DNA from 3 places in the Telluria sp. PB2R4 genome. Region 2 is predicted to be linked to each of the others. Evidence: predicted binding sites of a transcription regulator. Region 2 holds the regulator's gene; each other region holds the start of a gene.
The links. Region 2 encodes HrcA, which represses chaperone genes, less so after heat shock. Its sites were predicted from a motif close to TTAGCACTCNNNNNNNNNGAGTGCTAA; they were not measured.
Positions count from the first base shown of each region.

Region 1: a site for HrcA is predicted at 4,963-4,989, ahead of groES (co-chaperone GroES). Genes of this name have one in related genera too.
Region 3: a site for HrcA is predicted at 5,614-5,640, ahead of rpoH (RNA polymerase sigma factor RpoH). Genes of this name have one in related genera too.

Region 1 covers NZ_JCASIC010000008.1:54,739-64,676, reverse strand. The annotation lists gene AC56LU_RS14535 ((2Fe-2S)-binding protein) at 1-306, shown strand, start outside; gene AC56LU_RS14530 (xanthine dehydrogenase family protein molybdopterin-binding subunit) at 306-2,531, shown strand; gene AC56LU_RS14525 (sulfite exporter TauE/SafE family protein) at 2,524-3,327, opposite strand; gene AC56LU_RS14520 (EVE domain-containing protein) at 3,327-3,797, opposite strand; RNA gene ssrS (6S RNA) at 3,896-4,076, opposite strand; gene AC56LU_RS14510 (cell division protein ZapA) at 4,134-4,445, opposite strand; gene AC56LU_RS14505 (hypothetical protein) at 4,442-4,693, opposite strand; gene groES (co-chaperone GroES) at 5,078-5,368, shown strand; gene groL (chaperonin GroEL) at 5,411-7,057, shown strand; gene AC56LU_RS14490 (hypothetical protein) at 7,110-7,370, opposite strand; gene AC56LU_RS14485 (LysR family transcriptional regulator) at 7,443-8,339, shown strand; gene AC56LU_RS14480 (GntR family transcriptional regulator) at 8,461-8,871, shown strand; gene AC56LU_RS14475 (ABC transporter ATP-binding protein) at 8,880-9,797, shown strand; gene AC56LU_RS14470 (hypothetical protein) at 9,808-9,938, shown strand, end outside.
Region 2 covers NZ_JCASIC010000002.1:103,604-113,541, reverse strand. The annotation lists gene leuS (leucine--tRNA ligase) at 1-1,027, opposite strand, end outside; gene AC56LU_RS03975 (barstar family protein) at 1,164-1,490, opposite strand; gene dapB (4-hydroxy-tetrahydrodipicolinate reductase) at 1,493-2,302, opposite strand; gene AC56LU_RS03965 (outer membrane protein assembly factor BamE) at 2,299-2,910, opposite strand; gene fur (ferric iron uptake transcriptional regulator) at 3,014-3,442, shown strand; gene hrcA (heat-inducible transcriptional repressor HrcA) at 3,574-4,590, opposite strand; gene AC56LU_RS03950 (HAD family hydrolase) at 4,628-5,338, opposite strand; gene AC56LU_RS03945 (hypothetical protein) at 5,591-6,181, shown strand; gene AC56LU_RS03940 (hypothetical protein) at 6,210-6,854, shown strand; gene AC56LU_RS03935 (hypothetical protein) at 7,006-7,179, opposite strand; gene rsmA (16S rRNA (adenine(1518)-N(6)/adenine(1519)-N(6))-dimethyltransferase RsmA) at 7,544-8,311, opposite strand; gene pdxA (4-hydroxythreonine-4-phosphate dehydrogenase PdxA) at 8,330-9,388, opposite strand; gene AC56LU_RS03920 (peptidylprolyl isomerase) at 9,392-9,938, opposite strand, start outside.
Region 3 covers NZ_JCASIC010000006.1:101,060-110,997, forward strand. The annotation lists gene AC56LU_RS12055 (hypothetical protein) at 1-297, shown strand, start outside; gene AC56LU_RS12060 (TerC family protein) at 403-1,962, shown strand; gene AC56LU_RS12065 (hypothetical protein) at 1,968-2,183, opposite strand; gene AC56LU_RS12070 (exopolysaccharide biosynthesis protein) at 2,344-2,931, opposite strand; gene AC56LU_RS12075 (VOC family protein) at 3,065-3,544, opposite strand; gene yghU (glutathione-dependent disulfide-bond oxidoreductase) at 3,645-4,481, opposite strand; gene rpoH (RNA polymerase sigma factor RpoH) at 4,603-5,493, opposite strand; gene ftsX (permease-like cell division protein FtsX) at 5,936-6,850, opposite strand; gene AC56LU_RS12095 (cell division ATP-binding protein FtsE) at 6,847-7,521, opposite strand; gene ftsY (signal recognition particle-docking protein FtsY) at 7,546-8,679, opposite strand; gene AC56LU_RS12105 (hypothetical protein) at 8,780-9,121, shown strand; gene AC56LU_RS12110 (thiamine pyrophosphate-binding protein) at 9,247-9,938, opposite strand, start outside.

The DNA.
Region 1 (9,938 bases), on a different contig from region 2:
CTGCCGGTGTCGATGGTGGGCGGCCGCGCGGTGCGCACGGTGGAGTCGGGCGGCACGCGCTGGGTGCCGGGTTCGGTGCTGCAGCAAGCCTTCATCGACGAGCAGGCGGCGCAGTGCGGCTACTGCATCGCCGGCATGATCATGCGCGCCACCGCCCTGTTCGAACAGGTGCCCTCGCCGACGGACGCCCAGATCAAGGCCTGGATGCAGCCCAACCTGTGCCGCTGCGGCACCCACCTGCGCATCCTGCGCGCGGTGCGCCGCGCCGCCGACGTGCTGGCGGCCCAGCCGATCCGGAACTACTGATGAACGAGGCTCCACAGCGTCCGGGCCGGCGCCGCTTCCTGGCGAGCGGCGGCGCGCTCACCTTGTCGTTCGCGCTGCCGCTGCGCGCGGCCGGCGCGGCATTGCCCGGCAGCCTGGAAGACGCACCCTGGCTCGACGCCTGGATCCGGGTCGGCGCCGACAACCGCGTCACGGTCTTCACCGGCAAGGTGGAGCTGGGCCAGGGCATCAAGACCGCGCTGCTGCAGGTGGCCGCGCACGAGCTGCAGATCGATCCCGGGCGCCTGATCCTGGTCACCGCCGACACCGAACGCACACCCGACGAAGGCTATACCGCCGGCAGCCATTCGATGCAGGACAGCGCCACCGCGATCCGCCACGCGGCGGCGCAGGTGCGGGCCATCCTGCACGCGCGCGCGGCCGAGCGCCTGCAAGTGCCGGCGGCGTCGCTGGCGCAGGACAACAGCGTGTTCCGCGCGCCCGACCGGCGCCGCGTGAGCTTCGGCGAACTGGTGGCGGGCGGCGAGCAGCATGTACGCGCCACCGACGCGCTGCCGCCACGCCTGCCGAACGCCCGGTCCTACATCGGCGCCACGCTGCCGCGGGTCGACATCCCCGGCAAGCTGAAGGGACAGCTGGCCTACCTGCAGGACATCCGCCTGCCCGCCATGATGCACGGCCGCGTGGTGCGTCCGCCGTCGCCCGGGGCGCGCCTGCTCGGCGTCGACAGGGCGGCGGTGGCGCGCCTGCCCGGTGTGCTCGAGGTGGTGCAGGACGGCCGCTTCCTGGCCGTGATCGCCGACGAGGAATACCGCGCGGTGAAGGCGGCCAGGGCGCTGGCGCAGGCGGCGCGCTGGGAGGTATTGCCCACCGCGTCGGCCACCCTGCCGGTGGGGCGCGACATCGCCGCCCACGTGCGCAGCCTGCCCTCGCAGCCGCAGGAAGTGCTGGCGCGTGGCAAACCGGGCACACCGGGCCGCACGCTGCGCGCACGGTATACCCGCCCCTACCAGCTGCACGCCTCGCTCGGTCCATCGTGCGCGATCGGGCTGCTGGAAGGCGGCCGCTACACGGTATGGACGCATTCGCAGGGCGTCTACCCGCTGCGCACGGCGCTGGCCGAGCTGCTCGGCGTGCCCGAAGAAGCCGTGCGCTGCATCCACGCCGAGGGGTCGGGCTGCTATGGCCACAACGGCGCCGACGATGTCGCGGCCGATGCGGTGCTGCTGGCGCGCGCCTTTCCCGACCTGCCGGTGCGGGTGCAATGGATGCGCGAAGACGAACACGCCTGGGAACCCTTCGGACCGGCGATGCTGGCCGAGGTCCAGGCCACCCTCGATGCCGCGGGCAGCATCGTCGACTGGCAGTACGAAGTCTGGAGCCAGGCCCACGCCACCCGCCCCGGCAAGGCAGGCAACCTGCTGGCCGCCACGCTGCTGGCGCGCCCGTTCGCGCCGCCCGCGCCGCGCCCGATCCCGCAGCCGGAAGGCGGCGGCGACCGTAATGCGATTCCCTATTACGCGCTGCCCAATGCCCGCGTGACCCACCGCTTCCAGCCGGCCGGGCCGGTGCGCACGTCGGCAGTGCGCTCGCTCGGCGCTTACTGCAACGTGTTCGCGATCGAGAGCTTCATGGACGAACTGGCGCGCGCCGCGAAGCAGGATCCGGTGGCTTTCCGCCTGCGCCACCTGCGGGATGCACGCGCCATCGAGACGGTGCGGCTGGCGGCGGCGAAATTCGGCTGGGACGGTTACCAGCGCAGCGCCGGCCGTGGCCGCGGCTTTGCGTTTGCCCGCTACAAGAACCTGGCTGCCTACTGCGCCATCGCGCTGGAAGTCGAGGTGGCGCTGGACACCGGCTTCGTGCGCATCGTGCGCCTTGACGCCGCCGTGGACTGCGGCGAAGTGGTGAGTCCCGACGGCGTGCGCAACCAGATCGAGGGCGGCATCGTACAGTCGGCCAGCTGGACCCTGCTGGAGCAGGTGCGCTTCGATGCCGGAGGGGTCGCGAGCCGGGACTGGGCCGGCTACCCGATCCTGCGCTTCAACGGCGTGCCGGAGCGCATCGCCGTGCACCTGCTGGACCGTCCGGGCCAGCCCTTCCTCGGCACCGGCGAAGCGGCCCAAGGCCCGGCCGCGGCGGCGCTGGCCAATGCGGTGGCCGATGCCTGCGGCGCGCGCGTGCGCGACCTGCCGATGGACCGCGCGCGCATGCGCAGTTTCGCAGCGGGCAATCCGGTTAGTTGACCGCCTTCCAGAACATGTACGTCGCCAGCGCATACAGGATCACCGCAAACACCTTCTGCAGCTGCCGCACCGGCATCTTGTGCGCGGTGCGCGCCCCGACCGGCGCCATGCACACGCTGGCCAGCACGATGATGGCCAGCGCCGGCAGGTAGATGAAGCCGAGCGAATAGGCCGGCAGCCCGGGCTCGCCCCAGCCGAACCAGATGTTCGAGAGTGTCCCGGACAACGCGATCGGGAAGCCCAGCGCCGCGCTGGTGGCCACCGCATTGTGGATGCGCACCCCGCACCAGGTCATGAACGGCACCGACACGAAGCCGCCGCCGGCGCCGACAATGCCCGACAGGGTGCCGATGAAGCCGCCGGTGGCGAACATGCCGGGCGTGCCCGGGAGCGCGCGCGAGGCCGCCGGCTTTTTCCCGATCAGCATCTGGGTGGCCGAGAACGCGACGAACACGCCGAAGAAGGCGGCCAGCACGGTGGCATTCATCTGCTTGCCGATCCACGGCCCGATCCAGGATCCGACCAGGATGCCCGGCACGAGCAGCTTCACCACCGGCCACAGCACCGCGCCGTGCTGGTGGTGGGCGCGCACCGAGGACAGGGACGTAAACAGGATGGTGGCGAGCGAGGTGGCGATCGCCATGTGGATGGTCAGTTCCGGCGCAATGCCGCGCGCGGTGAAGATCATCGTAATGAAAGGCACCAGCACCATGCCGCCGCCGATGCCGAGCAGCCCGGCCGCGAAGCCGCCGAAGGCGCCCATTGCCAGCAGCGCCATGATCATCATGATGTCCATCAGCGCTTCCCGCCGCGCACCAGGGCGACGATCGTGTTCCACTGGCCCTGCGTTACCGGCGACACCGACAGCCGGCTGCCCTTCTGCAGCAGCACCATGTCCTCCAGCGCCGGGACAGCGCGCATCTCGGTGAGCGGCAGGTAGCGTCCCTTTTCCAGCGCGCGCACGTCGACCGAGATCCAGCGCGGATTTTCCTGCGTGGCTTTCGGGTCGTGGTAGGGAGAGCTTGCGTCGAACTGGGTCGCGTCCGGATACGGGCCGCTCGCGACGGTGGCGATGCCGGCCACGCCGGGCACCGCGCAGCTGGAGTGGTAGAACAGGATGCCGTCGCCGATGGCCATCCCGTCGCGCATGAAATTGCGCGCCTGGTAGTTACGCACGCCAAACCAGGCCAGCGTTTGCTGTGGCGCCGCCAGCAGGTCGTCGAAACTGACTTCGTCGGGCTCCGACTTCATCAACCAATAGCGCATCAGAACTCCATACGTAACCTGGCCGGCGTTGCCGGCCAAGTTAAAAACGCCCAGCAAAAAAAAGCGGCTGCGTACCAAAGTGCGCAACCGCTCGTGTGTGTAGCCCCGCCTGTGTCGTTATTGCCGGCATCCCGAACCAAAAGGCTCAAGGTGGTCGCAGTCAGCTCAATTTCGGGTTCGTCAGACTAGTGACGCTCGCGCCCACCAAGCATGTCCCACAACCTATGCGAAAGAATGGTTCAAGGAATATATGACAAATCTCGAACACCGCAGGGTAGAGCGGAGTTTACTCTGTTGGCCGGCCATGTCAACCGAATCCGGATTCAAACCCGACGATCAGTACAGATTTTCCTGCGGCGCCAAGGCCTTGTCCAGGACCGAGTGCATCACTTCGAGCTTCTGCTTGACTTCCAGGATCGACATGTCCGACAGCGGGCCCTGGGGCGATTTGACCGACAGGAATTCGGCCGCCACGCTCAGTGCCGCCATGACTGCGATACGGTCGGTGCCCTTGACCTTGCCCGAGTCGCGCAGCGCGCACATCTTGCCGTCCAGGTAGCTGACCGCTTCGCGCAGGGTGCGCTCTTCGCCTTCGCGGCAGGCCAGGCGGTAAGGTTGGCCCATGATGGTGCAATCGAGATGGATCATTGGGTCGCCTCGCGCGCTTCATCGGCGCCAGGGCCGTCCTCGGGATCCGCGTCATCGGGCGCGGGGAACTGTTCGAGCAGGGATTCGACGCGGCGCTGGGCTTCGATCAGCCGTTCCTTGAACGCGAGATTCTCCGCGCTCAGCAGGCTGTTGGCCTGGCGCAGCAGATAATTTTCGGCGCGCAGCGACTGGGCCAGTTGGGCAAGCCGGTCGATCTTATCGGAGAGGTCTTGAAATTCGGAAATCATTCGACACTATAGGACTGAGATGGTTTTTCCGTCAACCGAATCGCGTCTCTACTCGGCGCGAGACGGGAAGCGGGCCGCTAGCGGACTCCCTGCGCAGCCGTGCGGCACTCCCGGCACCATCCGGTGTACCCTGCCCGGCCATTGTCATGGACATCACGAGGCGACAGTGTACAACCGGTCGATTGAATTGTGTTTTCGCAAAAAAGTCGGTTCGCTCCCCCACATTCCCGCTTGAAATAGGGTGTTATCGTCCCTATAATCACATCTCGTTAGCACTCGTTAGTCGAGAGTGCTAACAACCGCGGTACCAGATTCCCTGGCCGGCACCATGTTGGAGCCGGCACTGAATAGCTAGTCAAACCACTGAAAAATAAGGAGTTTTGCATGAACCTTCGTCCTCTGCACGATCGCGTAATCGTGAAGCGTCTCGACCAGGAAACCAAAACTGCATCCGGCCTGATCATTCCTGATGCAGCAGCCGAGAAGCCGGACCAGGGTGAGATCCTCGCCGTCGGTAACGGCAAGGTGCAGGAAAACGGCCAAGTCCGCGCGCTGGAAGTGAAGGTCGGCGACCGCGTCCTGTTCGGCAAGTACTCGGGCCAGGCCGTCAAGGTCGATGGCCAGGAACTGCTGGTCATGCGCGAAGAAGACATCATGGCCGTCGTGGCCCTGTAATCTCGCATTCACCCCTTAACATCTACGAATTCGGAGAAACACATGGCAGCTAAAGAAGTAATTTTCGGCGACGCAGCGCGCGCCAAGATGGTTGAAGGCGTCAACATCCTCGCCAACGCAGTCAAGGTCACCCTGGGCCCGAAAGGCCGCAACGTCGTGCTGGAGCGCTCGTTCGGCGCCCCGACCGTCACCAAGGACGGCGTCTCGGTCGCCAAAGAGATCGAACTGAAGGACAAGCTGCAGAACATGGGCGCGCAGATGGTCAAGGAAGTCGCTTCCAAGACCAGCGACAACGCCGGTGACGGCACCACCACCGCGACCGTGCTGGCACAAGCCATCGTCCGCGAAGGCATGAAGTTCGTTGCCGCCGGTATGAACCCGATGGATCTGAAGCGCGGCATCGACAAGGCTGTCGCAGCCACCGTCGAAGAACTCAAGAAGATCGCCAAGCCGACCACCACCTCGAAAGAGATCGCACAAGTCGGCGCCATCTCGGCCAACTCGGAAACCTCGATCGGCGAGCGCATCGCCGAGGCGATGGAAAAAGTCGGCAAGGAAGGCGTCATCACCGTCGAAGACGGCAAGTCGCTGAACGACGAGCTGGATATCGTGGAAGGCATGCAGTTCGACCGCGGCTACCTGTCGCCGTACTTCATCAACAACCCGGACAAGCAGGTTGCCGTTCACGAGAACCCATTCGTCCTGCTGTGCGACAAGAAGATCTCGAACATCCGTGACCTGCTGCCGGTGCTGGAGCAAGTCGCCAAGGCCGGCCGTCCGCTGGTGATCGTCGCCGAAGACATCGAAGGCGAAGCGCTGGCAACCCTGGTGGTCAACAACATCCGTGGCATCCTGAAGACCGTCGCCGTCAAGGCGCCTGGCTTCGGCGACCGCCGCAAGGCCATGCTGGAAGACATCGCCGTCCTGACCGGCGGCCAGGTGATCGCCGAAGAAGTCGGCATGACCCTGGAAAAGGTCACCCTGAACGAACTGGGCCAGGCCAAGCGCATCGAAGTCGGCAAGGAAAACACCATCATCATCGACGGCGCCGGCGCCGCTGAATCGATCGAAGCACGCGTCAAGATGGTCCGCGTCCAGATCGAAGAAGCGACCTCGGACTACGACCGCGAAAAGCTGCAAGAGCGCGTGGCCAAGCTGGCCGGCGGCGTTGCCGTCATCCGCGTCGGTGCAGCCACCGAAGTCGAGATGAAAGAGAAGAAGGCCCGCGTGGAAGACGCACTGCACGCTACCCGCGCTGCCGTGGAAGAAGGCATCGTCCCAGGCGGCGGCGTGGCCCTGCTGCGCGCTCGCTCGAACATCGACATCAAGGGCGACAACCCTGACCAGGACGCAGGCATCAAGATCGTCCTGCGCGCGATGGAAGAGCCGCTGCGCATGATCGTCCAGAACGCCGGTGACGAGCCGTCGGTCGTGGTCGCAGCCGTCATCGCCGGCACCGGCAACTACGGCTACAACGCAGCCAACGGCACCTATGGCGACATGGTCGAAATGGGCGTGCTGGATCCGGCCAAGGTCACCCGCTCGGCCCTGCAGAATGCAGCGTCGATCGCCGGCCTGATGCTGACCACCGACTGCATGGTTTCGGAAGTCACCGAAGACAAGCCAGCCGGCGGCATGGGCGGCATGGGTGGCATGGGCGGCATGGGCGGCATGGACGGCATGATGTAATGTCTCGATGGCGCCAGCCGGCGCCATCGACCGCAAAGAAAGCCTGCAAGGTTCACGCCTTGCAGGCTTTTTTCATGTGCACTGGCGCGCTGCGCGATGGCGCGGGCACCTGCAGGAAGAACGCGGCCACCGCGAGCGCGCATTCGGCCAGCGCGGCCGGCCAGCTCAGTGGCGTCGGCATGCCCTGCAATGCAAGCGCAGCCCCGAACTGAGGGACGAGCAGCGCGACCAGCGTCAGCAGGCCCAGCGCCAGCGCGAATGCGCCGATCGACAGGCGAACCAGCAGCAGGGAAAAACGGAGCGTGTTGTTCATGATGCTTCCTTGTGAAGTGGGTTGAGGAGTTCCTACTCTACCCATGCAAAAACGCATATAAAATAGGCAATCATGAAACCATCCTATGCAAATCTGCAATCGGGGCTCGGCCTGCAGGACCTCGAGACCGTGCTGGCCCTGCAGCGCGGCCGCACCCTCGCCGGTGCGGCCGAGCGCCTGGGGGTGGACACATCGACGGTCTTCCGCGCCATCAAGCGCATTGAAAAGGACGTCGGCGAGCTGCTGTTCGACCGTGGCCGCCAAGGCTACACGGCGACGGAACTGGGACGGGTGCTGGCGAGCCATGCGGAGCGGATCGAGACCCAGCTCGAGGAAGCACGCGAAGCGGCCTTCCACCAGGCCACGGAGCCCTCGGGCCTGCTGCGCATCACCCTGACCGACACGCTGCTGCACACCGTGCTGCTGCCGGTGCTGGCGCGCTTCACCGCCCTGTACCCGCGCATCCACCTGGAGCTGGCGACCACCAACGTGCTCGTCAACCTGAGCCAGCGCGAAGCCGACATCGCGATCCGCGTCACCAATGCGCCGCCCGACCACCTGGTCGGCATCCGGCTCGGTACGGTACGCTCGGCCCTGTACGGCGCCAGCGACTATCTGGCGGCGCAGCCGGAAGGCAGGCCGGTCGGCGAGATGGACTGGATCGCGCTGGACGACAGCCTGCCGGACCACCCGTCGCAGGTTTGGCGCCGCGCCCACTATCCACATGCAGCGCCGCGCCACAAGGTCGGCAACCTGCTGGCGGTGGCGGGCGCCGTGGTGAACGGCCTGGGCATCGGCGTGGTGCCGCTGGCGGTGATGGGCGCGCATCCGCGCGTGCAGACGATCGACGGCCCCTTGCCCGAACTGGACATCGGCTTGTGGGTACTGGCGCATCCCGATACGCGCTACCTCGGGCGCATGAAAGCCATGTTCGATTTCCTGCGCACGGCGATCGAGCTGCCGACGTAATTCCCCGCGCTCTCCTCGTTATGAACGGCGCATATTCTGCGCCCTTCTCCCCATGCATATGTTGACAGCACCTCCGGCCGCCGCTACTGTACTACGTGTAATAGTACAGTCAGGAGACAACATGAGCCGCCGAACACCCTTGATGCTGAACATCGCCACCGGCGACACCCGCCCGATCAACCGCCAGATCGTCGACGGCGTGCGGCGCCTGATCGCCAGCGGCGAGCTGCCGGTCGGCGCCGCCCTGCCGAGCGTGCGCGGCCTGGCCCAGCAATTGTCGATCAACCCGAATACGGTAGCCAAGGCCTACGGCGAATTGACCCTGGAAGGCTGGGTGGAGTCACGCGCCGGCCTCGGCTTGTTCGTGCTTCAGCCACGCCAGATGCTGTCGGACGCCGAACGCGAACGCCGCCTGGGCGAGGCGGTCGACCGCTTCACCGGCGACGTCATCGGCCTGGGCTACAGCGGCGCCGAAGTCCTCGACCGCGTCGCCGACGAACTGGCGGCCAGCCTGCCGCGCAAGGTGGCATAAGGAATATGATGAACGACCTCGTCATCCGTACCGATAGCCTGTGCCTGTCTTACAAGGGCAAGCAGGCCCTCGATCACCTCAGCCTGCACCTGCCGCGCGGCGGCGTGCACGCCATCGTCGGCGCCAACGGCGCCGGCAAATCGACCCTGTTCCGCGTGCTGCTCGGCTTCGCCTGCGCCGACAGCGGCTCGGCCTCGGTGCTGGGCTGCGACAGCCGCGTCCTCACCCCGGCGCTGCGCTCGCGCATCGGCTTCGTCAACGAAGAACACACCCTGCCGGGCTGGATGCGGGTGCAGGAGCTGGCCAACATGCAGCGGCGCCTGTACCCGCTGTGGAGCGAGGAGCGCTACCGCCGGGTGCTGGCCAACTTCAACGTGACCGACCGCCAGCGCATCAGCGAGCTGTCACGCGGCGAGCGCGCAGGCGTGAGCCTGGCGCTGGCGCTGGCGCAGGGCCCGGAACTGCTGATCCTCGACGAGCCGACGCTCGGCCTGGACGTGGTAGCCAAGCGCGCCTTCCTCGACGCCCTGCTGCAGACCAGCCTGGACGACGGCGCCACCATCGTCTACTGCTCGCACCAGATGGAAGAGATCGAGCGCGTCGCCGACAACCTCGTCATCCTCGAGCGCGGCGTGCTGCGCCACATGTCGGCGCCCGACGCATTCTGCGAGCGCGTGAGCCTGTGGATCGCGGACTTCCCGTTCCGCCAGCCGGAAGCGGCGCACCTGCCCGGGGTGCTCGAGCTGCGCGTCATCGACGGCCTGACCCACCTGGTGGTGTTCGACGGCGGCATCGATTTCGGCCACCGCCTGCGCCTGATGGGCGCGCGCACCGCGCAGCAGATGCCGGTGAGCCTGGACCGCGCCGTCAACGGCTTCCTCACGCGCGGTCATGCCGGCGTCCACACCTATTCTGCCGCAGCCTGAAAGTCCCGAGATGAAAGAACTCTTCCTGAGCGAGTGCCGGCGCTTTCGCACCCTGGCCCTGGTCGCGGCCGCCGTGTTGCTGGTGATCCTGCAGCTGACCATCCGCATGGCCAACCCGCTGCAGCAGCGCTGGCAGGCGCA
Region 2 (9,938 bases):
CGTAGGTCATCAGGACGTAGTTGCCGACCCAGACCGGCAGCTGTTCGCCGGTAATCGGATGGGTGACGGTGAGACCGGTCGGCATGCCCTTCTTCTCCATCGTCGCCATGTCGGCTTCGATGACGGAGCCCAGCTTGCACTCGGCGATGAAGGCCTGCAGTTCCGGGTTGTTCTGTGCGGCGTGCTGGGCCAGCGGGTGTTCGGCCGCCACGGCGCAGAAGGTCACGCCCATGATGGTGTCGGCGCGGGTGGTGAAGACGTACAGCTTGCCGTCGTTGATGGGTTCACCCGACGCGTCCTTGATATCGTGCGGGAAGGCGAAGCGCACGCCGGTCGACTTGCCGATCCAGTTGGCCTGCATCACGCGCACGCGCTCCGGCCAGCCCGGCAGCTTGTTGTCGACGTAGTCCAGCAGCTCGTCCGCGTACTCGGTGATGCGCACGTAGTACATCGGGATCTCGCGCTTCTCGATCAGCGCGCCCGAACGCCAGCCGCGGCCGTCCACCACCTGTTCGTTGGCCAGCACGGTCTGGTCCACCGGGTCCCAGTTCACGGTGCCGGTCTTCTGGTAGATGATCCCTTTTTCCAGCATCTTGAGGAACATCCACTGGTTCCACTTGTAGTATTCCGGCTTGCAGGCGGTCATCTCGCGCGACCAGTCGATGGCCAGGCCCATCGATTCCATCTGCCCGCGCATGTGCGCGATGTTCGAATAGGTCCACTCCGCGGGCGGCACGTTGTTCGCCATCGCCGCGTTCTCGGCCGGCATGCCGAAGGCGTCCCAGCCCATCGGCATCAGGACGTTGTAGCCGTTCATCCGCAGGTAGCGGTACATCACGTCATTGATCGTATAGTTGCGCACGTGACCCATGTGCAGCTTGCCCGACGGGTAAGGCAGCATCGAGCAGGCGTAATACTTGCCTTTTGGGAAACGCGGGTCGTGTTCGACGGCTTTATAGGCGTCGATCGACTTCCAGTAGGCCTGGGCGGCCTGTTCTACTTCGGCTGGACTATATTTTTCTTGCATGATTTCTGCAGACGTAATGAGGGGTGGAACCGGACATTATACTGTGTCGTATTGCACTGCGGCGAAAGGCAGGGCCACAATGAAAAACCGCCATGCCTGCGGTAGCAGGGATGGCGGCTCAAGAGATCGCAGGGCTTCAGCGCAGCACCAGCTCAAGCGCCGGCCTCTCGCCGTAATCCTCATAGCGCTCGTTGATGCCGCCCACGCAAAACGCGAGTTCTTCCAGCAGATCAGGCGCCGCGGCCTTCATTTTCTCGGCATCGACGATAACGATTTCCAGCACCTCGTCCGGCTTGAGCCGGAACTTGGTCATGTTTTCCTCGTCGCGCAGGTAGCTCATGCAGTCGACCCAGGCGTCGATGCTGTCGGCGTATGACGCCGGAAAACCGAAGGCGCCCCGGGATTCGCGGTGGAAGGAGGCCTCGTCGACGATGGCCGCGCCGTTCAGTTCAGCCGTTGCCATGATCAAGCCTTCAGCCCCAGCACGTCGTCCATGCCGAACAGGCCATTCGGCTTGCCCGACAGGAAGCGCGCCGCGCGCAGGGCGCCGTGGGCATAGGTCACGCGGCTGCTCGACTTGTGGCTGATCTCGATGCGCTCGCCCGTGCCGAGGAACATGACGGTGTGGTCGCCCACCACGTCACCGCCGCGCACGGTGGCGAAGCCGATGGTCGATGGATCGCGCTCGCCGGTGACGCCTTCGCGGCCATAGACGGCGCATTCGTTCAGGTCGCGCCCCAGCGCGTCGGCGATGACTTCGCCCATCTTCAGCGCGGTGCCGCTCGGCGCATCCACCTTGTGGCGGTGGTGGGCTTCGACGATCTCGATGTCGTAGCCTTCGTTAAAGCTTTTCGCCGCCATTTCCAGCAGCTTGAGGGTCACGTTCACGCCCACGCTCATGTTTGGGGCGAACACGATGCCGACCTTGTCGGAAGCGGCGCGGATGGCGGCCTTCCCGGCTTCGTCGAAACCGGTGGTGCCGATCACCAGCTGCACATTGTTCGCGGCGCAGTAGTCGACGTGGCGCAGCGTGCCTTCCGGACGGGTGAAGTCGATCAGCACGTCGGCGCCCTTCAGCGCGGCCTCGAGGTCGGACCCGATGATCACGCCGGTCAGCTGGCCGGCAAACGCGCCGGCGTCCATGCCGATCGAGGGCGAACCTGCGACGTCGAGGGCGCCCGCCAGCTGCGCGTCGGGCGCGGCCTGGATCGCCTCGACCAGCATGCGGCCCATGCGCCCGCTGGCGCCGGCGACGGCGATTTTCACGGTGCTCATGGCTGGACGGCCGGGGCGCCGCCCACCTTGGCCGGCTCGACCGGACGCGATGCAGGCTTGGCCTTGGTGCCTGCCTTGGACGGGCCGGCGATGCGGTCGATGTATTCGCGCTCGGTCGGCAGGTTGCCGCCTTCGAAGCGCTCGACCTTGTCGTCCTTGAAGAACACGCTGACGCGGCTGGTGGTCAGCTCGCCGTTGCCGCGCGCGAGATAGAAGGGGTAGTCCCAGCGGTCCTGGTGGAACATGTCGTTCATCAGCGGGCTGCCGAGGAGGAAGCGCACCTGGTCGCGCGACTGGCCGACCTTCAGCTGGTCGAGCATTTCCTGCGACACGAAGTTACCCTGCTGGATGTCGGGGCGGTAGGGCGAGAAGATCCACATGAACTTCTGCAGCTTGCTGGCCTGGACGGTCTGGGCGCCGGCGTTGGCGGCGGCGGCCGATTTCTGTGCGTCGGCCGCGATTGCCGCCGGATCCGTGCTCACCGGCGGCGCGGGACGCGTCTGGTTGCGCCAGGCGGCGCAGCCGGACAGCATCAGCGTGCATGCCAGGCCTGCCGCGATGGCGGCCCGGCTCGAGAATCGGTGGAGAACGGCTTGTTTGACGCGCATGGGTAACCTCAAAACGTTTGAGCGGGAGCTCCAAAACGCTATATCATAAAGCACTATGCCAAATTACGAGCAAGAAACGTGAGTATCAACGTGAGCAACCGCCATGAGTAATAACCCCACCGACCTGAAGGCAAGCGGCCTGAAGGCTACCCTGCCGCGCCTGAAAATCCTGGAAATCTTCCAGAACAGCTCCGTCCGGCACCTGACGGCGGAAGATGTTTACAAAATCCTCCTGGCCGACAATATGGACGTCGGCCTGGCCACGGTCTACCGCGTGCTGACCCAGTTCGAACAGGCCGGCCTGCTGAACCGCAACCACTTCGAGACCGGCAAGGCCATCTACGAGCTCAACGCCGGCTCCCACCACGACCACCTCGTCTGCCTCGACTGCGGCCACGTCGAAGAGTTCTACGACGAAGAAATCGAAGCGCGCCAGCACAAGATCGCGGTGGAGCGCGGCTTCAAGATCGCCGAGCACTCACTGGCGATCTACGGCAACTGCGTCAAGCCAGCCTGCCCGCACCGGCATTGACCGTGTTTAATCGTAGGGTGGGCGGGTCCCCCGCCCACGCGGTGATAGTTTGGCTCTGAATAGCCGCGCAGGCAGCATTACCGTGATTTGACCGCGTGGGCAGGAAACCTGCCCACCCTACAAAACCGTCCTCACGACTGGCTCAGGGCATTCGACAACAGCTTGGCCGTGATATCCACGATCGGAATGACGCGCTCGTAGGCCATGCGCGTCGGACCGATCACGCCCAGCGTGCCGACGATGCGGCCGTTCACTTCGTAGGGTGCGGTGACGACGCTCATTTCGTCCATCGGCACCAGCTTCGACTCGCCGCCGATGAAGATCTGTACCCCGCCCGCCTTGCTCGACATGTCGAGCAGCTGCATCAGGCCGGTCTTTTGCTCGAACATCTCGAACATCTGGCGCAGCGAGCTCATGTTGGACGACAGGTCTTCTACCCGCAGCAGGTTGCGCTCGCCCGAGATCACCATGTCGTCACCCTCGGCCATCGCTTCGCTGCCCGCCTCCACCGCCACCTGCATCAGCTGGCCCATGTCGTCGCGCAGCTGGCGCAGTTCGCCGCCCAGGCGCTTGCGTACTTCGTCAAAGGTCAGGCCGGCGTAGTTCTGGTTCAGGTAGTTGGCCGACTGCACCAGTTGCCCCGGGGTGTAGTCGACGTCGGTCAGCAGCAGGCGGTTCTGGACGTCGCCGCGCGGATCGACGATGACCAGCAGGATGCGCTTCTCGGACAGGCGCAGGAACTCGATCTGCTGGAACACCGACTCGCGCCGCGGACTTTGCACCACCCCGGCGAAGGTCGACAGCGAGGACAGCATCTGGGCCGCGTTGGCGATGAGCTTCTGGGGCTGCTGGCTCGGGAGCCGCATTGTCTGTGCGCCCACCGTATGTTCGTCGAGGTGCTGCACGGTGAGCAGGGTGTCGACGAACAGCCGGTAGCCGCGCGGGGTCGGGATCCGGCCGGCCGAGGTGTGCGGGCTGGAGACGTACCCCATTTCCTCGAGGTCGGCCATGATGTTGCGGATCGTGGCCGGCGAGAGGTCGAGGCCGGATATCTTCGACAGCGCGCGCGAGCCGACGGGCTGGCCGTCGGCGATATAGCGCTCGACGAGGGCTTTGAGCAGGGTCTGGGCGCGGGGTTCGAGTTGCATGCTCTTATTATGCACGCGATGGCGGCGGCGGCGCCAGTCAGGCGTGCTCGCGCTTGAGCCAGTCGAGCAGGCCGTCCAGGCTGTTCACCTCGGCGTCGGGCTGGATGTCGCTCGCCAGGTCGTTGACCTTGCCCACCCGGTTCATCCACACCGCGCGCAGGCCGGCGCGCCGGGCGCCGTGGACGTCGAGCAGCAGGTCGTCGCCCACGTACACCGCCTCGTGCGGCGCTACGCCCAGCAGGGCGCAGGCTTCCAGGAAGATCCGCGGGTCGGGCTTGGCCACGCCGAAGCCGGGCGCCGCCACGGAGACGTCGAAATGACGCGCCAGGCCGATCGTCTGCAGGTCGGCATTGCCGTTGGTGACGGAGCCGATCCGCACCCTGCCCTTCAGGCGCAGCAGGCCGGGCAGCACGTCGTCGTAAGGGATCACCGCATTGCGGGCCGCAAAGAACTCGGTCATTGCCAGTTCCACCTTGGCCGCGTCTTCGCCGGCCTGCTCGAAGGCGGCGATCAGGCCGGCCCGGCGCAAGGCGCCCAGGTCGAGCTGGAATTCGGGCCGGCGCGCCAGCAGCTCGAGCCGGGCCTGGCGCAGCGTGTCGATGCTGAATTGCTGCGCCACCCGCGGCGCGTGCGTGCGCAGCCAGGCGAACAGGATCTGCTCGGCCTCCAGGATCACCGGGGCGATCGGCCACAGGGTGTCGTCGAGGTCGAACAGTACGGCTTTGGGCCAGGCGCGGCGAAGGGTCATGGTCGGGCAGATCGGAAAGGTGGCGCTCCACCCAAGGATAGCGAGCACGCCAGTGGAAATCAATCCGGCGCCCCCTGATACCCACGGTTACACCGTGATACAAAGGCAAACCGTCCAGCTCCTTGCCAAATGCACTAAAATGCTGGGCTATCAATGTGGCGACAATTCGCCTTCGGCGTGTCCATGAGTCACTAGCCCGTGAATCAAGACACACGCTTTGCACATTCACCAGTCAGATTTTTTGGAGAGATTATGAAGAGTTCGTACCTGCGTGCCGGTGCTGCGCTGGCGTGCGCGCTGGCGCTGTCCGCTTGCGGCGGCAGCGATGGCGACATGCTGATCGGCGGCTCGTTCGCCGGCGTCACCAAGCCCGGCCTGGTCCTGCAAAACAATGGCGGCGCCGAGCTGGTGATCGCTCCGACCAACGGCGGCCTCGGCGAATTCTATTTCCCTGATCTGGCGGAAACCGATGACGACTATAACGTCACGATCAAGAGCCGTCCAAGCAATGCGGAAGACTGCAAGGTGACCAATGGGTCGGGCAAGGTGGCGTTCAACGTCACCAACATCTATATCACCTGCACCATCCGCCAGCATGAGCTCAAGGGAACGGTCAGCGGCCTGACGGGCGCCAACCTGGTGCTGGTCAACGGCGCGGACCGCGTCCCGGTGGGGGCCGGCGCCACGTCGTTCAGCATGGCCAAGATCAACGAGGATGCGCCTTACGGCGTCGTCGTCCTGACCCAGCCCGACAACCAGACCTGCACGGTCGCCAACGGCACCGGCGTGATGGGCGCGACCGACGTCACCAACGTCGCGGTCACCTGCGGCCCGCGCACTTGAACGCACTAATTACCCTGGAGCAACTTTCATGAAGTTTTCCCTGATCCGTCCGGCAAGCATGCTGGCAATGGCCCTGGCCCTGGCATCCTGCGGTGGCGGCGGCGACGATGATTTCACGGTGGCCGGCAGCGTCGAAGGCGTCGTCTACCCGGGCATGGTGCTGACCAACAACGGCGTCGACATCACGATTGCGCCGCCGGCCAGGGCCGGCGACCCGGTCTCGTTCGCCTTCCCGGACAAGCTCGAGTACGGCGACACCTATAACGTGCAGATCAAGACAGAGCCGCTGCACCAGGTGTGCGACATCCACCAGCAGGCCCCGCTGAGCAATGCCGACACGGCCGGCCGCCTGGCTGCAATCAATGTCCGCTTCCAGTGCGGCATCGAAGACCACGCGATCGGCGGTGAAGTCACCGGGCTGACCAAGGACAATACCGGCCTGGTCCTGGCCAACGGCAGCACCACCGGCACCACCGTCATCGTGCCGTCCACGACCGATACCACCGGCGCCGCCTTCAAGTATGCGATGTCGGTCAGGGTCCCGTATGCCCAGACCTATGGGGTGACCATCGTGACCCAGCCGACCGGCCGCTTCTGTACCGTGCAGAACCCGACTGGCGTCGTGGGTGACGTGGATGTCACCAACATCAACATCGTGTGCACCCCGACCTGAGATATACAAAAACCGTATGTCGAGTATTTGAAATGGAAATTGGATTTATATGCTGTGACGCAGCATACTGAATCTGTCTCCTCCAACTCTCCTCAGAAAAGAATTGGATTTCAAGCCCGCCTCACCGCGGGCTTTTTTTTCGCCTGCCGGATCAGGCCGGACGCTTGGCCGTCACGTGCACCACGGCGACCTGGGCGGCGCCGACCGACACCTGGGCGTTACAGGCATCGGCCGCGCGGCTGTTGGCGGCCTGCGCATAGCTGCTGACGCCGGCGAGTACCACGGCTGCGAGGAAGATGGCTTCCATGTGCTTGAGGGTGTTCATTGTCGTGCTCCTTGCGTATCCGGTTGTCGATGGATGCACTTTAGCCAATGGGGCTCTCAGGCTCCAGCGGACTGCGACGGACTGCGGGAACGGGCGGATGAAGGGACGAAATGCGCGATGCGCGGTCATTGTGCAGCGCAATGCAGAGCGGGATGTGGGCGGGTTTCGTAGGGTGGTCGGCTCCACCGGGGAATGTGATCAGTCGTGCGTTGAAAGCCGCCCACGCGTTCAACCCGACCATGAATGCCCGTCCTACTCAACGGGGACTTGAACGCGCGGGCGGCATCCATTGTGCGTATCATGTTGATTCCGGGTGGAGCCGCCCACCCTACAATACGCGACGACGCAGCGTCATCCGAAAGCTCTAGAGCAGCTTGGCCAGCGCCACATACTGCTCCAGGCCCACCGCCTCCGGCCGCACCCCCGGGTCGATGCCGGCTTCGACCAGCTGCGCTTCGGTGAACATCCCCGCCACGCAGTTGCGGATCACCTTGCGGCGCTGCGAGAAGGCCTTGGCCACCACTTTCTCCAGCGTGGCGCCGTCCACCTCGAGCATCTGCCGCTTGGGGATCATGCGCACGATCGCCGACTCCACCTGGGGCGGCGGGTCGAAGGCGGTCGGCGGGACGATGAACATCAGGTCCATGTCGTAGCGCCACTGGAGCATCACCGACAGGCGGCTGTAGGCCTTGGTGCCCGGCTCGGCCACCATGCGCTCGACCACTTCCTTCTGCAGCATGAAATGCTGGTCCTCGACCAGCGGCGCGAACTCGGCCAGGTGGAACAGCAGCGGGCTCGAGATGTTGTACGGCAGGTTGCCGACGATGCGCAGCTTCTGCCCTTCCGGCACCGGGATCGATCCGAAATCGAATTTCAGCGCATCGCCCGAATGGACGGTGAGCTTTTCGCGCGGGTAGGCCTTTTCCAGGCGCGCCACCAGGTCGCGGTCGAGCTCGACCACGTGCATGTGGTCGAGTGACTTGAGCAGCAGCGCCGTCATGGCGGCCAGCCCCGGGCCGATCTCGACCATCGCCTGGCCGGGTTGCGGGGCGATGGCGTCGATGATGTTGCCAAGGACGAGTTTATCGGTCAGGAAGTTCTGGCCGAAGCGCTTGCGTGCGACGTGTTTCATGGGTGCTTTCTTCTTTGTTTACTTGCTGCGCGCCGACGTCATCTGCATGGCGGCGCGGATCGCCTCTTCCATGCTGCCGCAGTCGGCCAGGCCCAGTCCGCGCGCCGCCAGGTCGAGCGCGGTGCCGTGGTCGACCGAGGTGCGCACGATCGGCAGGCCGAGCGTGACATTGATGCCGCGCCCGAAGGTGGCGTGCTTGAGAACCGGCAGGCCCTGGTCGTGGTACATCGCCAGCACGCAGTCGGCATCCTGCAAATACTTCGGCTGGAACAGGGTGTCGGCCGGATAGGGGCCGCGCGCGTCGATGCCGCGTGCCCGCGCTTCTTCGAGCACCGGGCCGATGACCTCGATCTCTTCGCGTCCCAGGTAGCCGTTCTCGCCCGCGTGCGGGTTCAGGCCGGTGACCAGGATGCGCGGCGCGGCGATGCCGAACTTACTCTTCAGGTCGGCGTCGATGATGTCGATGACCTGGGTGAGGTTGTCGCGCGTCAGCGCGGCGGGAACATCCTTGAGCGGCAGGTGGGTGGTGGCCAGCGCCACCCGCAGGTAGGCTTGATCGCCGGCGGGCTGCCCCGCCAGCATCATCACGACCTTCGGCGTGTTCGTTTTCTCTGCCAGGTATTCGGTATGGCCCGAAAAGGCCACGCCGGCGTCGTTGATCGTGCTTTTCTGGAGCGGCGCGGTGACGATGCCGTCGAACCAGCCGCACAGGGCGCCTTCGATCGCGAGGTCGAGGGTAGCCAGCACGGCGCGCCCGTTTTCCGCATCGAGGGTGCCGGGCACCACGTGCGCGGCGAGCGGCACGTCGATCACGGCCAGGCGATCCTTGCCGAAGTGCGGCAGGCCGCCGTTGCGCAGGGCCTGGATCGACAGCGCCGACAGGCGGATGGACGGGTCGACGAGGCTGGCGGTGAGCGCCAGGAAGGCGGCGTCGCCGACCAGCACGCAGTTGGCGGATTCGCGCAGCGCCCAGGCCGCGCGGATCGAGATTTCGGGGCCGATGCCGGCCGGCTCGCCGACCGTGACCGCGAGGCTTGGCCGGGCCACGAATGGCCGACGCAAATCACCCGCGGTCATGGATTACTGCTCCTCGCGGAACTCGACGTAGGCGCGGTCGCGCACCTGGCGCATCCAGTCTTCCAGCGCTTCCTGCTGCTTGCGCTCACGCAGGACCTGGCGTGCCGCGTTGCGCTCTTTCTGCTTGCTCTGGTCTTCGGACTTGCGCTCGGTGACCCGCAGGATGTGGAAGCCGAACGCCGACTCGATCACGTCCGACATCTCGCCCGGCTTCAGGGTAGCCAGGGCCTGGTCGAATTCCGGACCGGCGTCGCCCGGTTCCAGCCAGCCCAGGTCGCCGCCCTTGGCCGCGCTGCCCGGTTCCTGGCTGTTCTGGCGCGCCAGGTCTTCGAAGGTGGCGGTCTTGTTAACGACCTTTTCCTTCAGTTCGAGCAGCTTCTTCTTGACCTCGGCCGCATTCATGGTCGGCGTCGGCTTCATGAGGATGTGGCTGACGCGGGTCTGCTGGACCACGGCGCTGTCGGCTGCGGCGGCCTCGGCCAGGCTGCGCTTCTCCGCCATCTTGAGGATGTGGAAACCGACGTTGGTCTTGATGATCGCGGTGACCTGG
Region 3 (9,938 bases), on a different contig from region 2:
CTGTTCCCCCTGAACGTACTGGCGCTGTCGATGTCCGTGGCGCTGCCGCAGTCGCAGCCGGATAGTGCGGCCGCGCAGGTCACCGTGGCGGCGCCGGCCGGCGATGCCTTCGCGGGCGACACCAAATCGGACATCGATCCCGACGAGCCGCCCTCGGTGGCCGAGCTGCACGACCTGGTGAACCAGGAACGCTGCCTGCACCTGGCCGGCCTCCATGCCGGCGCGGTGCCGCCGCACGATGCGGCGCCGACCTGCCATTCCTTCCCGCCCCCCATCAAGCCACCCCGCCTCGCCTGAGACGGGGCGCTCGCCCCACTCCCGTCATCGCTCCGGTCATTGCCGGCATGCGCTGCGCGCGTGCCCGCGGCCGGACGTTTCACCACATTTGACAAGGCAAGCAATATGGAATGGCTATTCGACCCCACTATCTGGGTAGGTTTGCTGACCCTGGTGTTCCTGGAAATCGTCCTGGGCATCGACAACCTGATTTTTATCGCGATCCTGGCGGACAAGCTGCCGCCGCACCAGCGCGACAAGGCGCGCCTGCTGGGCCTGTCCCTGGCCATGGCGATGCGCCTCGGCCTGCTCACGATCGTCTCCTGGCTGGTCACCCTGACCACGCCCCTGTTCTCCGTCGGGATCTTCGATTTTTCCGGGCGCGACCTGATTCTCCTGATCGGCGGCTTCTTCCTGCTGTTCAAGGCCACCATCGAGCTGCATGAACGCCTCGAAGGTGTTGCCCTCGTCCAGTCCGGTCCGAGGGTGTATGCCAGTTTCGGCGCCGTGGTGGCGCAGATCGTGGTGCTCGACGCCGTGTTCTCGCTCGACGCGGTGATCACGGCCGTGGGCATGGTCGACGAGCTGGGCGTGATGATGGCCGCGGTCATCATCTCGATCGGCGTCATGATCCTGGCTTCGAAGCCGCTGACCCGCTTCGTCAATGCGCACCCGACCGTGGTGGTGCTGTGCCTGAGCTTCCTGTTGATGATCGGCCTGAGCCTGGTCGCCGAAGGATTCGGCTTCCATATCCCGAAGGGCTACCTGTACGCCGCCATCGGTTTCTCGGTGCTGATCGAGACCCTGAACCAGTTCGCGCGCCGTAACTTCCTGAAGAACGAAGCGCGCATGCCCTTCCGCGAGCGCACCGCCGACACGGTCATGCGCCTGCTCGGGAAACCCCGGTATGCCGCGGAAGAAACGCCGGAAGAGGTGCGGCCGCAGGACGACAGTTTCGCGGTCGAGGAGCGCAACATGGTCAGCGGCGTGCTGACCCTGGGCGACCGCTCGATCCGTTCGGTCATGACGCCGCGCGCGGAGATGTCCTGGGTGAATCTGGAGCAGGAAGCGGGCATCATCCTTCAGCAGCTGCAGGAAACCCCGCACAACCGGCTGCCGGTCTGCCATGGCGACATCGACCGGGTAGTGGGGGTGGCCCGGACCAAGGACCTGATCGGCGCGCTCCTGCTGCACCGGCACATCGATGCGTCCGACGCAGGGATGCTGCGCGCGCCGATCTTCCTGCCCGACACCGCGGGCGTGCTCGGCGCCATGGAGACCCTCAAGCGCGCCCGAGGCCAGCTGGTGCTGGTGGCCGATGAATATGGCGTCATCCAGGGCCTGCTGACCCCGATCGACATCCTGGAGGCGATCGCCGGCGAATTCCCGGACGAGGACGAACAGCCGGCCATCCGGCAGCAGGGGCCGGGGCATTGGGAGGCCGACGGCACGGCCGACCTGCACCTGCTCGAGCAGGAACTGCAGACCGATGCGCTGGTCGACAGCGAGGCCGACTACAACTCGCTGGCCGGCTTCCTGCTGGCGCGCTTCGAAACCCTGCCCGCCGCCGGCCAGTCGGTCGAGGTGAGCGGACTGCGCTTCGAGATTCTTGCGGTGGAAGACCGGCGCATCGTGCGGGTCGGCATACGCCGCCAGGATCCGCAGGCGCCGGACGCCGGCGCCTGACGCTGTCAGCGCACGGGCCGGGGTTTCCGGCGGCGGTCGCGCTGGCGGTAGTGTTCGGGGGAGCACAGTACCCTGAGCGCCACCGGGCGCGGCACCCCGACCTGTTCCATGAACAGCAGGGCAGGGTGGACGCCGTAGCGGGCGCACAGCTTGAGCCCTTCATCGACCTGGCCGGCGGTCACCTTGTCGGTGCGTGCATCGTTTCTGCTTTGCTCCACCATGTGCTTCCTTTCATGCGAGCGAAGGATGCTAACAGAGCGATAAATACACTTAAAGTGAATTCGTAAGAGTTTTCGACAAGTTGATGTTTTGGTGGCGTATTTACAAAAATTGCCTGTGTGGCATTGCAGGCTGTCGTGCCAGAAGTTAGAGAATAAGCGTTCAGCCGGTCATGCGCTGGAACACCTCGCGCACCGCCAGCCCGCCGCCGCCGATGAGCAGGGCGAAGTACAGGATGGTGACGACGTTGCTGATGTGGCCCAGCAGCACGCTGACGCCGTCGCGCTGCAGCAGGCCGATCGCCAGGAACAGCAGGGCAACCGCGGGGAAGGTATTGCTGAAGGGGATCAGGCCAAAAGGCATCATCAGCAGCACGGCGCCCAGGATCAGGCCGGCGTTATTGAAATGCTGGATCGGACCGTTTTCCACCAGCCACTGGATGCGGTTGGGTTTGCAGACGCGTTCGATCCGGTACAGCCAGGGTAGCGCCTTGCGCAGCGCCGGGCGCAGCTTGCTGGTGGAGATCATCCGGTGCTTCAGCTTTGCCGGAACCCAGAGTTCGCGGCCGAACAGGCGGCTGATGCCGATCAGGAGGATCGCAGCGCCGAATACGGTACTCACACCCGGAATCGATACCGGGATCAGGAACACCAGGGTGAGCAGTGCTGTGAGCATCAGCAGGCCTTCGTTGCCGACGCGGTGAATCAGTTCGCTCAGCGTGATGCCGCCAGGCGGCAGGGAGCGGACCATGGACCGGACCTTCTTGAAGATCGTTTCACCTTGCATGCTGCTCTTTCGTATTGCGTCGTACTGGATCGTGGAGTGGGCGGCGGCGTGCTTGCCTGCCGCCCGGGAGGCAAGAGTATAGTGCAGGAAGCCAGTTTCAGCCGCGCCGCGCCGCTTCGATCTTCGCCACGTCGATCTTGCGCATCGTCATCATCGCTTCGAACACGCGTTTCGCCACGGCCGGGTCGGGGTCGGCGATGCCATCGGTGAGCACGCGCGGCGTGATCTGCCACGACAGGCCCCACCTATCCTTGCACCAGCCGCATTCGCTTTCCTGGCCGCCGTTGCCGACGATGGCGTTCCACAGGCGGTCGGTTTCCTCCTGGTCGTCGGTCGCGATCTGGAACGAGAAGGCTTCGGTCTGCGGGAACACCGGGCCGCCGTTCAGTCCGATGCACGGAATGCCGGCCACGGTGAAGGCGACCGTCAGCACGTCGCCCTGCTTGCCCGCGGGATAGTCGCTCGGCGCGCGGAAGACCTGGCCGACGCTACTATCGGGGATGGTCGCCGCGTAGAACTGGGCCGCTTCCAGCGCCGACCCGTTGAACCAGAGGCAAATCGTGTTTTTACTGACCATGGCTTCTCCAATCGTTGGCAAATCAATCGAGAACATCGCGCGTCAGCATAACGCAATCACGTGGCCGTCCGGTAGCTGCCCGGGTCTGGCTCAGGAAGGATCAGTCGAGGTCGGACGCGTCATGGCGTTCCGGCACCTGTTCTTCCGGATTGCCGCGCACGCGGTTGACCTTGCGTCCACGAATCACTGCCGGGCGCGCCGCGACCTCGTCGGCCCAGCGGCGCACGTGCTCGTACTCGTGCACGGACAGGAATTCGCCCGCCTCGTACAGCTCGCCGCGCACCATGCCGCCGTACCATGGCCAGATCGCCATGTCCGCGATCGTGAACTCGTTGCCGGCGACATAGCGGTGGTGGGCCAGCTGGCGCTCCAGCACGTCGAGCTGGCGCTTGGTTTCCATTGCGTAGCGGTCGATCGGGTATTGCAGTTTCTCCGGCGCATAGGCGTAGAAGTGGCCGAAGCCGCCGCCCACGAAGGGTGCCGAACCCATCTGCCAGAACAGCCAGTTCATGGTTTCGGTACGCGCCGCACCGTCTGTCGGCAAGAAGGCGCCGAACTTCTCGGCCAGGTAGACCAGGATCGAGCCGGATTCGAACACCCGCACCGGTTCCGGGCCACTGTGGTCGGCCATGGCCGGGATCTTGGAATTCGGGTTGATGTCGACGAAGCCGCTGGAGAACTGGGCACCCTCGTTGATCTTGATGAGCCAGGCATCGTACTCGGCCCCCTTGTGGCCCAGGGCCAGCAGCTCTTCCAGCATGATGGTCACCTTGACGCCGTTGGGCGTGGCCAGCGAATACAGCTGCAGTGGGTGCTTGCCGACCGGGAGCGGGGCGTCGTGGGTCGGGCCGGCGACCGGGCGGTTGATGTTGGCGAAGGTGCCGCCGGAAGAGGCGGGCGGGGTCCAGACTTTGGGTGGGACGTACTCGTCGGTCATCAAGTTCTCCTTGGACATGCAGGATCAAAGCAGCATTCTAGCCGGGGTGAGCGGAATGCGTTTTCGGCCCCGGAAAAAGAAAACCCCGCCGAGGCGGGGTTCTGTTTGGGACCAGGCAGGCTTACACGAAAGCCGCCAGCGCGCCCTTCATCTTCTTCAGCGCAGCCGATTCGATCTGGCGGATACGCTCGGCCGACACGCCGAATTCTTCGGCCAGCGTGTGCAGCGTGGCGCCCGAACCGTCGTCGTTGGCCAGCCAGCGCGCTTCGATGATGCGGCGCGAACGCGGATCCAGCTTGCCCAGCGCGGTTTCCAGGCCCTCCGACTGCAGGCGGTCGACCTGCTCGGCCTCCAGCACGCGGGTCGGCTCCTGCTTCTCGGACGACAGGTAGGCGATCGGGGCGAACTTGTCGTCGTCGTCGTCGGTCGGCGATTCGAGGGCGATGTCGCGGCCCGACAGGCGGGTTTCCATCTCGATCACTTCTTCACGCTTGACGTCGAGCATCTTCGCCAGCTCGTCGACCTGGCTTGGGGTCATGGTGTCCAGACCCACCTTGTTGCTGCGCAGGTTGAAGAACAGCTTGCGCTGGGCCTTGGTCGTTGCGACCTTCACCAGGCGCCAGTTCTTCAGGATGTATTCGTGCATTTCGGCCTTGATCCAGTGCATCGCGTACGAGACGAGACGCACGCCCTGGTTCGGGTCGAAGCGCTTGACGGCTTTCATCAGGCCGATATTGCCTTCCTGGATCAGGTCGGCGTGCGGCAGTCCGTAGCCGAGGTAGCCACGCGCGATCGACACCACCAGGCGCAGGTGCGACAGCACCAGTTTTTGCGCGGCGTCGAGATCGTTCTGGTCGCGCAGCGATTTCGCCAGCGAGACTTCTTCTTCGTGGGTGAGCATCGGCAGGCGGTTGACGGCCGAGATATAGGCGTCAATATTGCCGAGATTGCCGGTAAAACCCAGGTTCAGGGCGCGACTGCCGGCAGGGACCAATGCGGATTGTGCGGACATGTTCATTTCCCTTGTAGTAATCCTGCTGCATCCTGCGTGCCGCCGACCCATGTCGCGCGACACCAGCGTACTGCTTGTGACTGGATGCCTTCCTTGATTTCGCTGTATTCGAGACATATATTAGCACTCTCCACCATCGAGTGCTAGGCGACCATCGATTTGTCGAAATCGATTAAGTTTGGCTAAAGTATTGCCCTTGGGAATTAAAATCGCACCGTTTAAACTGTAGTGCAGGCGACTCTGATTCGATTGATTTAGCTCAAATTTGACAAAAAAACGGCTGGAAAACCTGTCAAGGACAGGTTAAAGGTCCCAAGAGCGGCCTTCTGTTGAATGGCGCACGCAGGGCGGAGGCAGCTTGTAGGAGGAGCGCTCGTCTGAGCGTAGGGTATGGCGGGTCAGCGGGCAGGAAGACCTGCCCGCACGATGCACAAATACCAACTTAGCGAACCCGCGCCAGGTGGCGCTGCACCGACAGCATCGCCCCGATCAGGCCCAGTCCTGCGCTGATCGCCAGCACGCCCGCCGTTTCCGCCGCGCCGAGCGGCACCAGCTGGAATTCCGAGGCGTACAGCCGTGCGAAATCGGCAATCGCACCGTTCAGCGGGTTCAGCGCCAGCAGCACCGCGCCCAGCGCCACCGCGCCGGCGCACAGGCCGAGCAGGGCGCCCGTGTAGTAGAAGGGACGGTGGATAAAGTTGTCGGTCGCGCCCAGCAGCTTGGAGACGGCGATCTCCTCCTTCTGCGTCAGCACCTGCAGGCGGATGGTGTTGAACACCACCGCGATCACCACGATGCCGAGCGTGACCGCCAGCAGCAGCAGGGCCAGGCGCAGGATGGCCAGCATCGCAGCCAGGCGCTTGACCCAGGCCGAATCGACCTGCACCACATCGACGCCCGGCAGCGCGCGCAGCTGTTCGGTGACCGCGTCGACCCGGCTGGCGGCGCCGCTGCCCTCCAGGCGCATCCTGAAGCTGTCCGGCAGCGGGTTCTCGCCCAGGGTGTCGATCACGTCGCCCAGGCTGCTCGTGTCCTTCATGGCGGCCAGCGCTTGTTCGCGCGGCACGAACTCGACCGCGGCCTTGCCGCTCGGGGCAAGGATGGCGCGGATGCGCGGCTGCAGGGCCGTGGCATCCTCGCGCGTGGACTCGAGCTTCATGAACAGGCTGATCTCGGGATCGACCGACAGCTGGTCGGACAGCGGCCGCACGTTGTCGAGCAGGGTGATGCCGGCCAGCGGCAGCATCAGGGCAAACGCGACCACCAGCACGTTGAACAGGAAGCTGCCCGGCGACTTGCGCACGGTCGACAGCGCCGCGCCGAGCGCGAAGCGGTGTTGGCGGAACCACGGGCTCATGCCGCACCTCCGGGGTGGCCGGCACCGACAAGCTGGCCGTGCTCGAGGCGGATCACCCGCGCCGCACTGTCGAGCACCTGCTCGTCATGGGTCGAGATCACGCAGGTCACGCCGGCGGCGTGGAAGGCGCGCAGGGCGTCGAGCACGCGGTCGGCCGCGGCGCGGTCGAGGTTCGCGGTGGGCTCGTCGGCCAGGATGATCTGCGGGCGGTTGACGATGGCGCGCGCGATCGCCACGCGCTGCTGCTCGCCGCCGGACAGTTCCAGCGGCATCGCTTTCGCGCGATCCAGCAGGCCCACCTTGTCGAGGGCTGCTCTGGCGCGTCCCTCGGCCTGCGCCTTGTGGGCGCCGGTGACGAGCAGGGGCAGCATCACGTTGCCGAGGATGTTGCGGTCGTTCAGCAGGCGCTGGTGCTGGAAGATCAGGCCCAGGTTACGGCGCAGGAAGGGAATGCCGGCCTTGCGGATGCGGCCGATGTCCTGGCCGTTGACGGTCACCACGCCGCCCGTGGGCCGCTCGACGGCGGCCACCATCTTCATCAGGGTCGACTTGCCCGCGCCGGACGGGCCGGCCAGGTAGACCAGCTCGCCCTTGGCGATATTGAGGGAGACGTCGCGCAGCGCGTAGGCGTCATGGGAATATTGCTTGGAGACGGACTGGAATTCGATCATCGCGGGCTGTTCCTGGTTGTACCCTTAGCCCAGCAGGGCTTCGACGAATTCTTCGGCGTCGAAGGGCTGCAGGTCGTCCAGCTTCTCGCCGACGCCGATGAAGTACACCGGCACCGGACGCGTGCGCGCGATCGCGGCCAGCACGCCGCCCTTGGCGGTGCCGTCCAGCTTGGTGATCACCAGGCCGGTCAGCCCCAGCGCGTCATCGAAGGCCTTGACCTGGGCCAGCGCGTTCTGGCCGGTGTTGCCGTCGATGACCAGCAGCACCTCGTGCGGGGCGCCATCCATGCCCTTGCCGATGACGCGCTTGATCTTCTTGAGTTCTTCCATCAGGTGCAGCTGGGTCGGCAGGCGGCCGGCGGTATCGACCATGACCACGTCGGTGCCGCGCGCCTTGCCCGACTGGACCGCATCAAAAGCCACGGCGGCCGGATCGCCCGAGGCCTGCGAGATCACGGTGACGTTGTTGCGCTGGCCCCAGACCATCAGCTGCTCGCGCGCGGCGGCGCGGAAGGTGTCACCCGCGGCCAGCAGCACCGACTGCTCGAAGCGCTGCATGTGCTTGGCCAGCTTGCCGATGGTGGTGGTCTTGCCGGCGCCGTTCACGCCCGAGATCATCATCACCAGCGGTTCGTGGCGGCCCAGTTCGAGCGGCTTCTGCAGCGGCTGCAGCATTTCGATCATCAGGCCCTTGAGTGCGGCCTTGACCTGGGCGGCGTCCAGCAGCTTGTCTTCCTTGACCTTGCGGCGCAGCGAGTCGAGCAGGTGCTGGGTGGCGTCCATGCCGGCGTCGGACATCAGGAGCGCCGATTCGAGTTCCTCGTACAGGTCTTCATCGATGCGCGCGCCAACGAACAGCAGCGACAGGTTGCTCGAGGTCTTGGACAGGCCAGCCTTCAGGCGCGTCATCCAGGACTGCTTCTTCTCGGCGTCGGTGGTCGGGCGTTCCGCGGTTTCAGGGAACAGCTCGCCGATGTCGGCCGCCACCGCCGTGACCGGGGCAGGAGTTGGTGCGGGGGTTGGCGCAAGCGTTGGCGCCGGGGTGTCGAGTGCGCCGGGGACGAACATCGGCGCCGCTGCTGCTTCCAGGGCAGACGCGGGCTGGCTCGGCTCCGGGACCTCGGTCTCAGGCTTCTTTCTTTTGAAGAAACTAAACATATGTGGGGGCGAATCCTGGGCACGGTGCCGGCGGGGCGCCGGCGATGAAAAAGAGTGCCAATATTTTACCAGAGCAGCAAGATGCTTCCCCCGGCGCCGCATGGCGGTGTTGGAAGATGCGCCGGAGGAACTATTTGTTGTGTTATTGCTGAAACCGATTGGCTACTCAACAGTGCGCTTCTGGAAAAACTTGGCGAGTTGCGTTAAATTGAACACAGAGAGAAAACCACAAAACACAACGGGGCACACCGTGAAACTCACAAATTTCCTGAAGCGCCTCATCTACGGCGACAACGCCACCGATGGTAGCGCTGCAAACATGCGCAACATTATCGTGTGGGCGTTCATCGCCCTCGTCGCATTGTTCCTGACCAATGGTGAACCAGTCAGTTTCTTCGACAAGCCGATTCCCTTGCCAGCCGAGCTGGGTTTGGGACAGTAGCGAGCTGGCCTTTCGTAGGGTGGGCGGGTTTCCCGCCCGCGCGTTCAACCGGCTTACGATCAGCCGCGCTGTCTGTTTCCACGTGATTTGAACGCGTGGGCGGCGCAGCCGGCCACGCTACAAAATCAGGGGTTCGCCTTGGCCGCCTCGGCGTTCTTCCGAATCGTCTCCAAGGTCGCATTCGGCGTAATCAGGTTGCCGTCGTAGCGCAGTTCGATCACGGACGGCAGCTTGCGCTCGTTCGCATGCGCCAGCGCGCGCTGCAGGGCGGGCGCGAATTCCTCGGTCTTCTCGACCACCTCGCCGTGGCCGCCATAGGCGCGCGCCAGCGCCGCAAAATCCGGGTTGTGCAAGCTGGTGCCCGACACGCGGCCCGGGTAGTCGCGTTCCTGGTGCATGCGGATGGTGCCGAACATATTGTTATTAAATACCAGCAGCACGACGCCCGCCCCGTACTGCACCGCCGTCGCCAGTTCCTGCCCCGTCATCATGAATTCGCCATCGCCGGCAAAGGTCACGACGGTGCGCTGCGGATCGATGATCTTGGCCGCCACGCCGGCCGGCACCGCATAGCCCATGGCGCCGTTGGTCGGCGCCAGCTGGGTGCGCTTGCCCCCGTAGCGGTAGAAGCGGTGCGCCCAGGTCGCGTAATTGCCGGCGCCGTTGGTGATGATGGTGTCGCGCGGCGCCTGCTTCATCAGCTCCTGCACCACCTGCCACAGGTCGAGCGGGGCGCCGCCTTCGCGGAAGATCGGCGGCTGCGCCTGCCAGGCCGCCAGCTCGGCCTTGGCCTCTGCCACGGTATCAGCCCAGGCCG